2 linked regions of the Variovorax paradoxus EPS genome follow. Each later gene encodes a partner of the first gene's protein in a complex. Links are inferred from orthologs where the notes say so. Each region holds a gene or a part of one and is shown in the gene's direction. Other genes may lie near its edges. The genes, in order: dapF and VARPA_RS24065.

Region 1 (10,397 bases):
AAGCCCGAGGCGGTGAAGACCGCTGCCACGCGTTCGTCGGATCGGAGCGACGCATGAGCTCCCCGGACCCGCAACGCCGCCATTTGCTTGGCGCCCTCGGCGCCCTTGCCGCAACCTCCCTCGCACCCGCATCGACCATGGCCAACACCCTGAACCCCACCCCCGACCTCATCCTGCGCAACGGCCGCTTCACCACACTGGACCGCGCCAATCCCACGGCCGACGCGGTGGCGATCAAGGACGGCCGCTTCACCCGCGTGGGCCGCGCCGAAGACGTGCTGCCGCTGGCCGGCAGCCACACCCGCGTGATCGACCTCGAGGGCAAGCGCGTGCTGCCGGGGCTCATCGACAACCACCTGCACATCATTCGCGGCGGGCTGAACTACAACATGGAGCTGCGCTGGGACGGCGTGCGGAGCCTGGCCGATGCGATGGGCATGCTCAAGCGCCAGGTGGCGATCACGCCCGCGCCGCAGTGGGTGCGCGTGGTGGGCGGCTTCACCGAGCACCAGTTCGCCGAGAAGCGCCTGCCGACCATCGCCGAGCTGAACGCGGTGGCGCCCGATACGCCGGTGTTCATCCTGCACCTGTACGACCGCGCGCTGCTCAACGGCGCCGCGCTGCGCGCCGTGGGCTACACCAAGGACACGCCCGCGCCGCCCGGCGGCGAGATCGTGCGCGACGGCGCCGGCAACCCCACGGGCCTGCTGCTGGCCAAGCCGAACGCGGCCATCCTCTACGCCACGCTGGCCAAGGGACCGAAGCTGCCCTTCGACTACCAGCTCAATTCGACGCGCCACTTCATGCGCGAGCTCAACCGCCTGGGCGTGACCGGCGCCATCGATGCGGGCGGCGGCAACCAGAATTTCCCCGACGACTACGAAGTGATCCGCAAGCTCCACGACGACGGCCAACTCACCATTCGCCTCGCCTACAACCTCTTCACGCAGAAGCCCAAGGCCGAGAAGGAAGACTTCCTGAACTGGACGGCGAACTCGACGTACAAGCAAGGCGACGACTATTTCCGCCACAACGGCGCGGGCGAGATGCTGGTGTTCTCGGCGGCCGACTTCGAAGACTTCCGCCAGCCGCGTCCCGACATGGCGCCCGAGATGGAAGGCGAGCTCGAAGGCGTGGTGCGCATCCTGGCGCAGAACCGTTGGCCGTGGCGCATGCACGCGACCTACGACGAAACCATCAGCCGGTCGCTCGACGTGTTCGAGAAGGTCAACAAGGACACGCCGCTCGCGGGCCTGAACTGGTTCTTCGACCATGCCGAGACGATTTCCGAGAAGTCGATGGACCGCATCGCCGCGCTCGGCGGCGGCGTGGCGGTGCAGCACCGCATGGCCTACCAGGGCGAGTATTTCGTGGAGCGCTACGGCGCCGGCGCGGCCGAGGCCACGCCGCCGGTCAAGCGCATGCTCGAGCGCGGCATGAAGGTCTCGGCCGGCACCGACGCAACGCGCGTGGCCTCGTACAACCCGTGGGTGTCGCTGTCGTGGCTGGTCACGGGCAAGACGGTGGGCGGCATGCAGCTCTACCCGCAACGCAACTGCCTGGACCGCGAGGGCGCGCTGCGCATGTGGACCGAGAACGTCACCTGGTTCTCGAACGAAGAGGGCAAGAAAGGCCGCATCGAGGCCGGCCAGCTCGCCGACCTGGTGGTGCCCGACCGCGATTTCTTCGCCTGCGCCGAATCGGAGATCGCCGACACGACCGCGCTGCTCACGATGGTGGGCGGCAAGGTGGTCTACGGCGCCGGCCCGTTCGCCGCGCACGACGAAGGCACGCTGCCGCCGGCCATGCCCGACTGGTCGCCCGCGCGCACCTTCGGCGGCTATGCCGGCTGGGCCGACACGGCCGAAGGCGCACCGCTGCAGAAGGTCATGCGCAACGCGGCGGCAGCCTGCGCCTGCGCCAACGACTGCAACGTGCACGGCCACCAGCACGCGACGGCATGGAGCAGCAAGCTGCCCATTGCCGACCTGAAAAGCTTCTGGGGCGCGCTCGGCTGCGCCTGCTGGGCGGTGTGATGAAGACGATGCACTGGACCCTTTCGCCCGCCGTGCGCTGGATCGCCTTGCTGCTGCTGTGCGCGGCCTACCTGCAGGGCGGCCTGAACAAGGCGATGGACTTCGACGCCGCCATCGGCGAGATGAATCACTTCGGCCTGTCGCCGGCCGGCCCGCTGGCCGTGGCGGTGATCGTGCTGGAACTGGGCGCCGCGGTGCTCATCCTCGTCGGCTTCTGGCGCTGGCTCGGCGCGCTCGCGCTCGGCGGCTTCACACTGATGGCAACCTTCGTCGCGCTGCGTTTCTGGGAAATGCCGGTGGGCCCCGAGCGCTTCATGGCCGCGAACTCTTTCTTCGAACACCTGGGCCTGGTCGGCGGCTTTCTGCTCGTCGCCTGGCTCGATCTCAAGGAGCGCCAGGATGACTGAGCCTCAAAAATCCGCCGGCGCCTTCGCGCCGCTGCGCCAGCCGGTCTTCGCGGTGCTGTGGGCCGCCACGGTGCTGGGCAACATCGGCAGCTTCATGCGCGACGTGGCCAGTTCGTGGCTCGTCACCGACCTGTCGGCGAGCCCGACGGCGGTGGCGCTGATCCAGACGGCGGCGACGCTGCCGATCTTCCTGCTGGCGATTCCGGCGGGCGTGCTGTCGGACATCCTCGACCGGCGGCGCTTTCTGATCTTTGTGCAGGTGATGCTGGGCGCGGTGAGCGGCACGCTGCTGGTGCTCTCGCACACCGGTTCGCTCACGGTCGAATATTTGGTCGCGCTGACCTTCGTGGGCGGCATCGGCGCGGCGCTGATGGGGCCGACCTGGCAGTCGATCGTGCCGGAGCTGGTGCCCCGCAGCGAGCTCAAGGGCGCGGTGGCGCTCAACTCGCTGGGCATCAACATCGCGCGCTCCATCGGGCCGGCGGCGGGCGGGCTGATCCTCGCGAGCTTCGGCGCGGCCGCCACCTACGGGCTCGACGTGCTGAGCTATGTGTTCGTGATCGCGGCGCTGCTGTGGTGGAAGCGCCCGGCGGCGGTCGACAGCGGGCTGTCGGAGAACTTCTTCGGCGCCTTCCGCGCGGGCATCCGCTACACGCGGGCCAGCAAGGAACTGCACGTGGTGCTGCTGCGCGCGGCGGTGTTCTTCCTGTTCGCGAGCTCGGTGTGGGCGCTGCTGCCGCTGGTGGCGCGCCAGATGCTCGGCGGCACGGCGAGCTTCTACGGCATCCTGCTCGGCGCGGTGGGCGCGGGCGCCATCGGCGGCGCGCTGGTGATGCCGCGGCTGCGCGCCCGGCTCGATGCCGACGGCATGCTGCTGCTCGCTTCGCTGCTCACGGCCGCGGTGATGGGCGGCCTGGTGTTCGCGCCGCCGCAGTGGCTCGCGGTGCTGATGCTGCTGGTGCTGGGCCTGGGCTGGATCATTGCGCTGACCACGCTCAACGGGGTGGCGCAGTCGATCCTGCCGAACTGGGTGCGCGGGCGCGGACTCGCCGTGTACCTGACGGTGTTCAACGGCGCGATGGCGGCCGGCAGCCTGGGCTGGGGCCTGATCGCGCAGCAGATCGGCGTGCCGGCCACGCTGGTGGCGGGCGCGGTGGGCCTGGTGGTGATGGGCCTCGTGTTCCACCGCGTGCGGCTGCCCGCCGGCGAGGCCGACCTGCAGGCCTCGAACCATTGGCCCGAGCCTCTGCTGGCCGAGCCCGTGGCGCACGACCGCGGGCCCGTGATGATCCAGGTCGAGTACCGCATCCGCAAGGAAGACCGGCCGGCCTTCATGGCGGCGATGAAGAAGCTCTCGCTGGAGCGCCGCCGCGACGGCGCCTACGCCTGGGGCGTGCACGAGCACACGAACGACGCGGAACGGGTGATGGAGTGGTTCCTCGTGGAGTCGTGGGCCGAGCACCTGCGCCAGCACCACCGCGTGTCGCACGCCGATGCCGACCTGCAGGCCGAGGCGCTGCGCTTTCACATCGGGCCGGACAAGCCCGAGGTGCATCACTTCCTGTCGCTGTAGCGGGTTTGGCGCCGCCGGGTCGTCACCGGCGGTGCCGGTGGCGATAATCCCCCGATGCGAATCCGCTTTACCAAGATGCAGGGCGCCGGCAACGATTTCGTCGTGCTGGACGAAACCCGCGGCACGCTGGGCCTCAGTGCCGCGCAGTACCGCTTTTTGGCCGACCGCCATTTCGGCGTCGGCGCCGACCAGATCCTCACCGTGCGGCCATCGCCCGCGGAAGGCATCGACTTTCAATACGTGATCCACAACGCCGACGGCGGCGAGGTCGAGCAGTGCGGCAACGGCGCGCGCTGCTTCATGCGCTTCGTGAAGGAGCACAAGCTCACCGACAAGACCCAGGTGCGCGTGCAGACGCTGGCCGGCGTGATCGAGCCGCGCATGGGCGCCGACGGCCGCGTGACGGTCGACATGGGCGCCCCCATCTTCGAGGCCGCGCGCGTGCCCTTCGACACCGCCGGGCTCGATGCACAGCCCGATGGTTCCTGGGAAAAGTGGCACCTGGCGCTGGGCACCCGGGCCGGCAGCCCGATCGTGTCGGTCGCGGTGCTCTCGATGGGCAATCCGCACGCGGTGCAGGTGGTCGACAACGTCGACACCGCGCCGGTGGCCGAGCAGGGCCCGCAGATCGAGCACCACCCGCGCTTTCCGCAGCGGGTGAACGCGGGCTTCATGCAGGTGGTCGATCGCTCCCATATCAAGCTGCGCGTGTTCGAGCGCGGCGCCGGCGAAACGCTGGCCTGCGGCACGGGCGCCTGCGCGGCGGTGGTCGCAGGCATCCGGCTCGGGTTGCTGGAGTCACGCGTCGACGTGCAGACGCACGGCGGCATCCTCACGATCGAATGGCAGGGCGAGGGCCAGCCGGTGCTCATGACGGGCCCGGCCACGACGGTGTTCGAGGGCGACATCGACGTACCCGACGTGCCCGAAGTACCCGAAATTTCGGAACAGCCATGACCAATTCCACTCACGACAACGACGCCATGAACCCGATCACCGAAGACGACATCGCCAATTACCTGGCGAACACGCCCGACTTCTTCGAGCGCCATGCCCAGTTGCTGGCGCAGGTGCAGCTCACCAGCCCGCACGGCAACCGCGCGGTGAGCCTGCAGGAGCGTCAGGCCGAGATGCTGCGCGAGAAGATCAAGGCGCTGGAGCATCGCCTGATGGACATGGTGCGCCACGGCACCGAGAACGTCGTCATTGCCGACCGGCTGCAGCGCTGGACCAGCGGCTTGCTGACCACGCGCGACCCGCGCAGCCTGCCGTACCGGATCGCGGTCGATCTGCAGTCGCTGTTCCTGGTGCCGCAGACGGCGATCAAGGTGTGGGACTGCAGCAGCGACTACCTCAACGAAGCCTATGCCCAGTGGGTGAGCGACGACGTGAAGGCGCTGGCCACTTCGCTCACTTCGCCGTACTGCGGCCTGAACTCGGGCTTCGAGGCCGCCAACTGGCTGCCGGAGCCGCAGGCTGCGATGTCGATCGCGCTGATTCCGCTGCGCGCCGATGCCGAATCGCCGGCCTTCGGCTTGCTGGTGCTGGCATCGCCCGACGCACAGCGCTTCAACGCCGAGATGGGCACCGATTTTCTCGAGCGCATCGCCGAGCTGGCCTCGGGCGGCCTCTCGCGGCTGCGTCCTTGAACCGGCCGCGCTGGCTGCGCCGGCCGTGGCAGGTCGCGCTGCTCGGCGCGCTGCTGGTTCTGGCGTTGGTCTATGCGGCGATTGCCGCCGTCATCTGGAAGCGCGCCGACGAGCTGCTGGACAACCCGCCGCAAAGGCCCGCCGATGCGGCGCTGATCCTGGGGAGCCGGGCCTACCTCGACGGCAGGCCGAATCCCTGTCTCACGGGCCGCGTCGATACCGGCATTGCGCTGGCGCAGGCCGGGCGGGTGAAGCAACTGGTGTTCACGGGCGGCGTCGACAAGGAAGACGGACGCATCGAGGCCGACGTGATGCAGCAGCACGCGCAAGGCCTGGGCTTTGCGGGGCCGATGCTGCAGGAGCCCGCGTCCACGTCCACGCGGCTGAATCTTTCGCTCTCGCGCCCGCTACTGCAGGCGGCCGGGGTGCGCAGCGTGGTGATCGTGTCGGAGCCGTATCACCTGTGGCGCGTCGAGCGGCTGGTGCGCATGAGCGGGTTCGACCAGACCTTCGACGTGCAGTACGCCGCCGCGCCCACTTCGTGCTGGCGCCGCTGGGGCATGCTGTTCAAGGGCGCATTGCGCGAGCCGGCAGCCATCATCAACAATGCCGGCCATGGCTATCTCTTCTGAGCCGACCGCATCCGCTGTGCCGGACTGGATCGCGAAGTACCTGGAGCATGTGCGCGTGGAGCGCCGGCTCGCGGCGCGCACGGTCGAGCTCTACGCCTTTCACCTGCAGGCGCTGAGGGAAAACGCGGCCGAGGCCAATCTGCCGCTGGACCGCGTGCAGACCGCCCACATCCGGCGCTGGATGGCCAAGCTGCACAGCGCCGGTCGCGAGCCGCGCGGCATTGCGCTGGTGCTGTCGTGCTGGCGCAGCTTCTACCGCTGGCTCGGGCATGAAGGCCTGATCGGCTTCAACCCGGTGCAGGACGTGCATGCGCCCAAGGCCGGCCGGCCGCTGCCCAAGGCGCTGGGCGTGGACGATGCGGTGCAGCTGGCCGAGCTGCACGACGAAGACGCCGACCCGTGGATCGAAGCGCGCGACCGCGCCATCGTCGAAATACTCTACGGCTGCGGCCTGCGCGTGAGCGAACTCACGGGGCTCGATGCACAGGCGAGCAACACGGCGCTCGGCTGGGTCGATCTCGACGCGAAGGAAGCCAACGTGCTCGGCAAGGGCAGCAAGCGCCGCATCGTGCCGGTGGGCAGCAAGGCGGCCGAGGCGCTGCAGGAGTGGCTGGACGTGCGCGGCGACCGTTCGGTGCCCGCGCTCTTCGTCAGCAGCAAGGGCGCGCGGATGTCGTCGCAGGCGGTGTGGAAGCTGCTGCGCGAACGCAGCCTGAAGGCCGGCCTTGCCGCGCCTGTGCATCCCCACATGCTGCGGCACTCGTTCGCGAGCCACGTGCTGCAGTCGAGCAGCGACCTGCGCGCGGTGCAGGAGCTGCTGGGGCACGCGAACATCGCGACCACGCAGATCTATACGCGGCTGGATTTCCAGCATCTGGCGAAGGCCTATGACGCGGCGCATCCGCGCGCGAAGGCCCGGACCGACAAAGACAAATAAGTAAGCAAGCAAGCAAGCCAGGTAAAAAAATGAAAACCCTTCGCCTCAAACCCGGCAAAGAGCGCTCGATGCAGCGCCGCCATCCGTGGGTCTTCGAATCCGCCATCGCGCGCGGCGGTGCCGACTCGGGCGAGACGGTGCGCGTGGAATCGCACGACGGCGCGTTCCTCGCGTGGGCGGCGTTCAGCCCGATCTCCAAGATCCGTGCGCGGGCCTGGAGCTTTGTCGAAACGCAGCGCATCGACGCCGCGTTTCTCGCGTCGGTGTGCGAGCGCGCCGTGCGTGCGCGCGGCCTCTTCGATCTGCAGAGTGACGGCGTGCGGCTGGTGCATGGCGAGGCGGACGGGCTGCCGGGGCTGATCGTCGACCGCTATGGCGACACGTTGGTCGCGCAATTCCTCTCGGCCGGCGTGGAGCGCTGGAAAGACGTGCTGGTCGATGCGCTGCTCACGGCCACGGGCCTCACGAAGTTCTACGAGCGCTCCGACGCCAGCGGCCGCGAGCGCGAAGGCCTGAAGCCGGTCACGGGCTGGCTGCGCGGGGAGGGCGCCACCGAAATCACGATCCGCGAGCACGACTGGAAACTCTCGCTCGACATCGCGACCGGCCACAAGACCGGCTTCTACCTCGATCAGCGCGACAGCCGCCAGCGCTTTGCCGAACTCGCGAAGCACCGGCGCTTCAAGCGCGTGCTGAACTGCTTCTGCTACACGGGCGGCTTCACCGTCGCGGCGCTGGCGGGGCTGAAGGCCGCGGGAGCGCTCGAGGGGGCCGAACTGGTGTCGGTCGATTCGTCGCAGCCGGCGCTGAACTTCGCGCGGGCCAACATCGCGCTCAACGGCTTCGGCGGCGAAGGCTCGGGCGTGAAGACCGAGTTTCTCGATGCGAACGTGAACACCGTGCTGCGCGAGTTCATCGACCAGGGCCGCACCTTCGATGCCATCGTGCTCGATCCGCCGAAGTTCGCGCCCACGGCGGCGCATGCCGAGCGCGCGGCGCGGGCCTACAAGGACATCAATCGCCTCGCGCTCAAGATCCTGGAGCCGGGCGGCGTGCTGCTGACTTTCTCGTGCTCGGGCGGCATCTCCGCCGACCTGTTCCACAAGATCGTGGCCTCGGCCGGGCTGGATGCGAATGTCGACGGTTACATCAGCGAACGCCTGGGTGCGGCACCCGACCATCCAATGACGATCGAATTCCCGGAAGGGGAGTATTTGAAGGGCCTGGTGGTGGTGAGAAAGCCCGCCTGAAAAGGCCGCTTGACCCCTTCGGCAACGCAACTCAGTGGCATTGGCTAAACTGCCCGCCACCCCCGTTTTTTAGTTTTTCCGCTTCGGAGCACCCCTCATGGCCCTCATCCCCGCGACCATCCTCACCGGCTTCCTCGGCTCGGGCAAAACCACGTTGCTCAAGCGCATCCTGACCGAGGCCCACGGCCAGAAGATCGCGGTCATCGAGAACGAGTTCGGCGAAGAGAACATCGACAGCGACATCCTCGTGACCGAATCGAAAGAGCAGATCGTGCAGATGAGCAACGGCTGCGTCTGCTGCACGATCCGCGAAGACCTGCGCGAGGCGCTGCAACTGCTGGCCGCCAAGAAGCGCCAGGGCCTCTTGGATTTCGACCGCGTGGTGATCGAGACCACCGGCCTCGCGGACCCCGGCCCGGTGGCGCAGACCTTCTTCATGGACGACGAAATCGCCGAGAGCTATTTGCTCGACTCGATCCTCACGCTGGTGGACGCCAAGCACGCGCCGCAGCAACTGAACGACCGCCAGGAAGCGCGCCGCCAAGTCGGTTTTGCCGACCAGATCTTCATCAGCAAGAGCGAGCTGGTGTCGGCCGAGGAAACCGAGGCGCTGATTCATCGCCTGAAGCACATGAACCCGCGTGCGCCGCAACAGAAGGCGCACTTCGGCGATGTGCCGCTCAAGGACATCTTCGACCTGCGCGGCTTCAACCTGAACGCCAAGCTGGACATCGATCCGGACTTCCTGAAGGAAGACGACCACGATCACCACGACCACGCTGGGCATGACCACGCCCATGGCGAGGCGTGCGATCACCCCTCGCACAAGCACGAAGGCCACGGCCACCATCACCACACCGACGACGACGTCAAGAGCTTCGTCTACAAGGCGGACCGCGCCTTCGATCCGGCCAAGCTCGAAGACTTTCTGGGCGCGATCGTCAACATCTACGGCCCGCGCATGCTGCGCTACAAGGGCGTGCTGAACATGAAGGGCACCGAGCGCAAGGTGATCTTCCAGGGCGTGCACCAGTTGATGGGCAGCGACCTGGGCCCGGAGTGGGGCAAGGACGAAAACCGCCAGAGCCGCATGGTGTTCATCGGCATCGAGCTGCCGCGCGAAATTCTCGAGCAGGGGCTCGAGCAGTGCCTGTTGTGACGACGGCCCGCTGCTGATTTATCCAAGGAAAAAGGCGCTGCCCCGCAAGGGACAGCGCCTTTTTCATGGCCTGGCAGGTCTGGCAGGGGCTTACTTGCCCAGTTCGGTCAGTGGCTTGCCATTGACCTTCAGGTTGCCTTCGCTGAACTCGACCTGCCCGGTGACATGTTCGCCGTCACGCTTGACGAAGCCGCTGGCCTCGCCTTGCTCGACCAGCCCCGCCACCATTTCGGGCGGCGGCGTCTGGCCGCTCTCGGCTCCGGTGGCGGCGATCTGCTCGAGCCATTGCACCGGCAGCCGCGCATTGGCCTTGAACACGCCGCGCTTCATCAGGAGGGCCATGCCGGGGGCCTGCAGGTCTTCGTCGGTCACGCCGACCATGCCGGCGGTGTAGCTGAGTTCGCCGCGCTTGCCGCCGATCTCGACCACCATCTTGTCCAGCCCGAATTCGGGGCTGTACTTGGCCATGGCCTTCAGATCGGGGGCGAGCTGGTCGGCCAGCGCCTTCATCGCGGCCTGGGTGGCCTTGCTGCTCTTGCCGCAGCCTGCCGCCGCGCTGGACTGCAGGTAGGCGTCGGCCAGCTTCTTGTAGCCGGCGGCGTGGATGCGGCGGCCGCCGCTGGACATCTCGAACTTGTCGATGCTGGTCTCGCCGATCTTGCCCTGGCCCTTGAGGGTGCCTTCGGAGGCGTAGAGGCCGTCCTTGATCGTGGCTTCGCCGTTCAGGTCGACGTTCTGCAGCAGCACCTTCACG
Region 2 (4,727 bases), 4.2 Mb from region 1 along the record:
AACACGGCGTTCGGATACGGCGACTTGCCGCGGCTGCCGTTGTAGCGGCCGAGGGTCATGTACAGGTCGCCGTTCTCGCGGTCGAGGTAGTGGCGCAGGATCACGCAGCCAAAGCGCAGGTTGGTCTGCATGTGAAAGAGCTTGGCCGAGTCGCTGTCGCCGATCACGCGTGTCCAGAACGGCATCACCTGCATGTAGCCGCGCGCACCGGCGCTCGACACCGCGAACTTGCGGAAGTTGCTCTCGACCTGCACCAGCCCGAGCACCAGGCTCACGTCGAGCCCCGAGCGCTTGGCTTCGTACCAGGCGGTCTGCAGGAATTCCTTGCGCGAGGGCCAGTCGGCGATCTTCTTCTTGAGCCGCTCGCTCATTTCGCCGAGCCAGCGCAGGTAGGCCAGGCGCGCCTCGGTGGTCGTGAACTCGGGCACCGGCGGCGCCTTGTTGTGGATCGCCGAACTCAGCGCGGTGCGTACCGAGTCGATCAAGGGCTCTTCGATCTGTGCGCCGGCGAAAGCGGTCTGCGGCAGCGCCGCCAGCGACAGAACGCCCGAAGCCGCGGCAACACCAAGGCACTTGCGCCGCGAGATGGCTGTGCCATCCGCCGTAGCGGTTGCCCCTGGGTCGTCGTTGCAACGGCCGGTGAAGCTCATGCAGCGAGCTTGCCGGCGATGAAGTCGGCGATGTCGGCCGACGGCACCTTCGTCGCAGCCGTGTCGCGGCGATGCTGGTATTCGAGTTGGCCTTCCTTCAGGCCACGGTCGGAAATGACCACGCGGTGCGGCACGCCGATCAGTTCCCAGTCGGCGAACATCGCGCCGGGGCGCTCGCCGCGGTCGTCCAGCAGCACGTCGACACCCTTGGCGAGCAGTTCTTCGTAGAGCGCTTCGGCGGACACCTTGACCTCGGGGCTGCGGTCCATGCCGATCGGGCAGACGACCACGGTGAACGGCGCCAGCGCGTCGGGCCAGATGATCCCGCGCTCGTCGTGGTTCTGTTCGATGGCGGCGGCCGGCAGGCGGGTGATGCCGATGCCGTAGCAGCCCATCTCGAGGAACTGCGGCTTGCCGCCTTCATCGAGGTACGTGGCGTTCATGTCCTTGCTGTACTTGGTGCCCAGCACGAAGACGTGGCCGACCTCGATGCCGCGCTCGATGGCCAGCACGCCCTTGCCGTCGGGCGAGGCATCGCCCGCCACCACGTTGCGCAGGTCCGCCACGATTTCCGGCTCGGGCAGGTCGCGGCCCCAGTTGACGCCGGTCATGTGGAAGTCGACTTCGTTGGCGCCAGTGATCCAGTCGGCCAGCACGGCAGCCTCGCGGTCGGCAACCAGCTTGACTGGCTTCTTGAGGTTCAGCGGGCCGAGGTAGCCGGGCTTGCAGCCGAAGTGCTCGTCGATCTCGGCGAGGGTCGCAAAGCGGAATCCTTGGTCAAGGCCCGGCACCTTGCTGACCTTGATCTCGTTCATGTCGTGGTCGCCGCGCAGGAGCAGCAGCCAGACCTGCGAACCCTTCGGGTTGCCGGCCTCATCGACGATATCGGTGGCCAGCACCAGCGACTTGATGGTGGTCGCGAGCGGCACGCCGAGCAGCTCGGCCACGTCGGCACAGGTGCTCTTGCCGGGGGTCGGCGTCTTCTCGAGCGCCTTGGCGGCTGCGGGGCGCGGACCGGCCGGAGCGAGCGCTTCGGCCTTTTCCATGTTGGCGGCGTAATTGCTGTCGGGGCAGTAGACGATGGCGTCTTCGCCCGTGGCGGCGATCACCTGGAACTCTTCGCTCAGGTCGCCGCCGATGGCGCCGCTGTCGGCCGCCACAGCGCGGTAGCGGAGACCAAAACGGTCGAAGATGTTGCGATACGCCTGCGCCATGATCTGGTAGCTGGCCTTGGCCGCGTCGAGGTCGCGGTCGAAGCTGTAGGCGTCCTTCATGATGAATTCGCGCCCGCGCATCAGGCCGAAGCGCGGACGGCGTTCGTCGCGGAACTTGGTCTGGATCTGGTAGAAATTCTTCGGCAGCTGCTTGTAGCTGCGGATTTCCTGGCGCGCGATGTCGGTCACCACTTCTTCGCTGGTGGGCTGGATCACGAAGTCGCGGTCATGCCGGTCCTTGATGCGCAAGAGCTCGGGGCCCATCTTCTCGAAGCGGCCGGTCTCCTGCCAGAACTCGGCCGGCTGAACCACCGGCATCGTGAGCTCGATGGCGCCGGCGCGGTTCATTTCTTCCCGAACGATCGCCTCGACCTTGCGGATCACGCGCAGGCCCATCGGCATGTAGGTGTAGATGCCCGTGCCGAGCTTCTTGATCATGCCGGCCCGCATCATCAGCCGGTGGCTCGCCACCTCGGCATCGGCGGGCGCTTCCTTGAGGGTGGAGACAAAAAATCGGGAAGCTTTCATCGGGATCGTGGTGATGGAATCGCTGGATTCGACGTTCGGAAGTGGGGAACTGCTCCCCCGGAGAGACCCTGAGAGACTGGCATCGCGCTTGCCGAGGGCAACCCGGCATGCATAATCGACTCAGTTCAAAAATTGGGGTTTGATTATGCTCGACCGGGACGGCTTCAGGCCCAACGTCGGCATCATCCTGCTCAACCAGAGAAACCAGGTTTTCTGGGGCAAACGCATACGCACGCATTCCTGGCAGTTTCCGCAAGGCGGCATAGACCGCGGCGAAAGTCCCGAGCAAGCCATGTTCCGGGAACTGCACGAGGAAGTGGGGCTCCATCCGGAGCATGTGCGCATCGTGGCCCGTACCCGCGACTGGTTGCGCTACGAGGTGCCGGATCGGTTCATCCGCCGTGACGCACGGGGCCACTACAAGGGCCAGAAACAAATCTGGTATCTGCTGCAACTCGTCGGCCACGACTGGGATCTCAACCTGCGTGCAACCGACCATCCCGAATTCGACGCCTGGCGCTGGCATGACTACTGGGTGCCGCTCGACGTTGTCGTCGAGTTCAAGCGCGGCGTCTACGAGATGGCGCTCACCGAGCTTGCTCGCTACCTGCCACGGCAGGATTTCCGCAACCGCTTTCTGCGCAGCAACGTGCGCGCCCGAGAATTCGAGCGCCATTCGCTGGACGCCGGAGCTCCCGCGGGTCTGGACTTGCCGCCCGGCGGCAGTTTCGATCCGCATCCCGACATTCCTTCTGCGAGCGATGAACCTTCTCTTCCCAACGACACGCACGGCAAAGCGCCCTTCTTTCCGACGCAACGCTGAGCGCGTCCTGCTGCTTGCGTGCTTCGGCATCCTCGCCGGCTGCGCCTCCGGCAAGTACGACACCGACAACCCCGACTGGGCACAGGCGGGTTCTGCGCCTCCTCCCAAGCGGTCCGAGACGGACAAGGAATGGGAAGAAACAGCAGCACCACCGCCGCCGGCCTTCAGCGAAAGCCGTCTGCTGCCGATCGAGATGCCCCCGTACATGACCCTTAAGTTCGGCATCGATCCGGCAACGATCACGATCACGCCCGATGGCATCGTGCGCTACGTGGTGGTGGCCAGCAACCGCAGCGGCGGCGCCGTCAATGCCTTCTACGAAGGCGTACGTTGCTCGACTGCCGAGATGAAGAGCTATGCGCGCTACAACAGCGGCGCATGGCAGGAAGTGAAGAAGCAGGAATGGAAGCGCATCAACGACCTGAACTCGCGCTACACGATGGCGTTGTCCCGCCAAGGAATCTGCCGCGGCAACGCGCCGCGCAGTTCGGTCGGGGACATGGTGCAGAACATTCGCAATCCGATTCGCGAACTGCAATAAGCAGCAAATCAATGCCGAGATGAACGAACGGGGCCTCAGGGCCCCGTTTTACTTTGCCGATCAGCTGGGCATCAGCACCATGTTGTCGCGGTGGACCATCTCAGGCTCAGCGACGTAGCCCAGCAGGCGCTCGAACTCGGCAGACGGCTTGCGGCACAAGAGCCGCGCCTCGACGCTCGAATAGTTGGCCAGGCCCCGGGCCAGTTCGACGCCATCTGCATCGCGCACCGCGATAACGTCGCCGCGCGAAAACTCGCCCGACACGCCAGTCATGCCGATGGGCAGCAGGCTCTTGCCTTCGGCGCGCACCTTGGCGGCGGCGCCTGCATCGACGACGACAGCGCCACGCAGTTGCAGGTGATCCGCCATCCAGCGCTTGCGCGCCTGGTGCTTGGCCGTCTGCGCGACCAGCAGCGTGCCGATCGATTCGCCGCGCGTCAGGCGCAGCAAGGCGTCGGCCTCGCGGCCCCACGCGATCACGGTCGATGCGCCCGAACCGGCCGCGCGCTTGGCCGCAAGGATCTTGGTGATCATCCCGCCGCGGCCGATGCTGGAGCCCGCCCCCCCCGCCATGGCCTCGAGTGCCGGATCGCCGGCTGCCGCTTCATGCACGAACTTCGCGTCCGGGTCCTTGCGCGGATCGGCCGTGTAGAGGCCCTTCTGGTCCGTGAGGATGATCAGCGCATCGGCTTCGACCAGGTTGGCCACGAGCGCACCTAGCGTATCGTTGTCGCCGAACTTGATCTCGTCGTTGACGACGGTGTCGTTCTCGTTGATGACCGGCACCACGCCCAGGCGCAGCAGCGTGACGAGTGTCGAGCGCGCGTTGAGGTAGCGCTCACGGTCGGCGAGGTCGGCGTGGGTCAGCAGGACCTGGGCGCTGCCGATTTCGTTCTCGCGCAGCTTGGTCTCGTACATCTGGGCCAGGCCCATCTGGCCGACGGCCGCAGCGGCCTGGAGTTCATGAATCT

The links.
Region 2: the proteins of dapF (region 1) and VARPA_RS24065 are in contact, whole or in part, in a solved structure (PDB 5YGU), measured with the Escherichia coli proteins. The link is inferred for Variovorax paradoxus EPS from one-to-one orthologs.

Annotation. Positions count from the first base shown.
Region 1 is NC_014931.1:1,066,588-1,076,984, forward strand. The notes cover bases 3,232-6,021. They hold dapF (diaminopimelate epimerase), read left to right. Parts: upstream 3,232-4,070; coding sequence 4,071-4,973; downstream 4,974-6,021. Other genes in these bases: VARPA_RS04775 (MFS transporter), read left to right, coding at 3,232-4,016; VARPA_RS04785 (DUF484 family protein), read left to right, coding at 4,970-5,665; VARPA_RS04790 (YdcF family protein), read left to right, coding at 5,662-6,021. In the rest of the region: VARPA_RS04760 (DUF1427 family protein), read left to right, coding at 1-57; VARPA_RS04765 (amidohydrolase), read left to right, coding at 138-2,036; VARPA_RS04770 (DoxX family protein), read left to right, coding at 2,036-2,443; more of VARPA_RS04775, read left to right, coding at 2,436-3,231; more of VARPA_RS04790, read left to right, coding at 6,022-6,297; VARPA_RS04795 (tyrosine recombinase XerC), read left to right, coding at 6,281-7,234; VARPA_RS04800 (class I SAM-dependent rRNA methyltransferase), read left to right, coding at 7,264-8,484; VARPA_RS04805 (CobW family GTP-binding protein), read left to right, coding at 8,582-9,643; VARPA_RS04810 (YdgA family protein), read right to left, coding at 9,734-10,397. UniProt on the Escherichia coli protein: Involved in the succinylase branch of the L-lysine biosynthesis and in the biosynthesis of the pentapeptide incorporated in the peptidoglycan moiety. Catalyzes the stereoinversion of LL-2,6-diaminopimelate (L,L-DAP) to meso-diaminopimelate (meso-DAP).
Region 2 is NC_014931.1:5,239,693-5,244,419, forward strand. Bases 1,620-4,376 are described here. They hold VARPA_RS24065 (RNA pyrophosphohydrolase), read left to right. Parts: upstream 1,620-2,537; coding sequence 2,538-3,215; downstream 3,216-4,376. Other genes in these bases: VARPA_RS24060 (proline--tRNA ligase), read right to left, coding at 1,620-2,392; VARPA_RS24070 (CNP1-like family protein), read left to right, coding at 3,154-3,756; proB (glutamate 5-kinase), read right to left, coding at 3,817-4,376. In the rest of the region: VARPA_RS24055 (lytic transglycosylase domain-containing protein), read right to left, coding at 1-650; more of VARPA_RS24060, read right to left, coding at 647-1,619; more of proB, read right to left, coding at 4,377-4,727. UniProt on the Escherichia coli protein: Master regulator of 5'-end-dependent mRNA decay.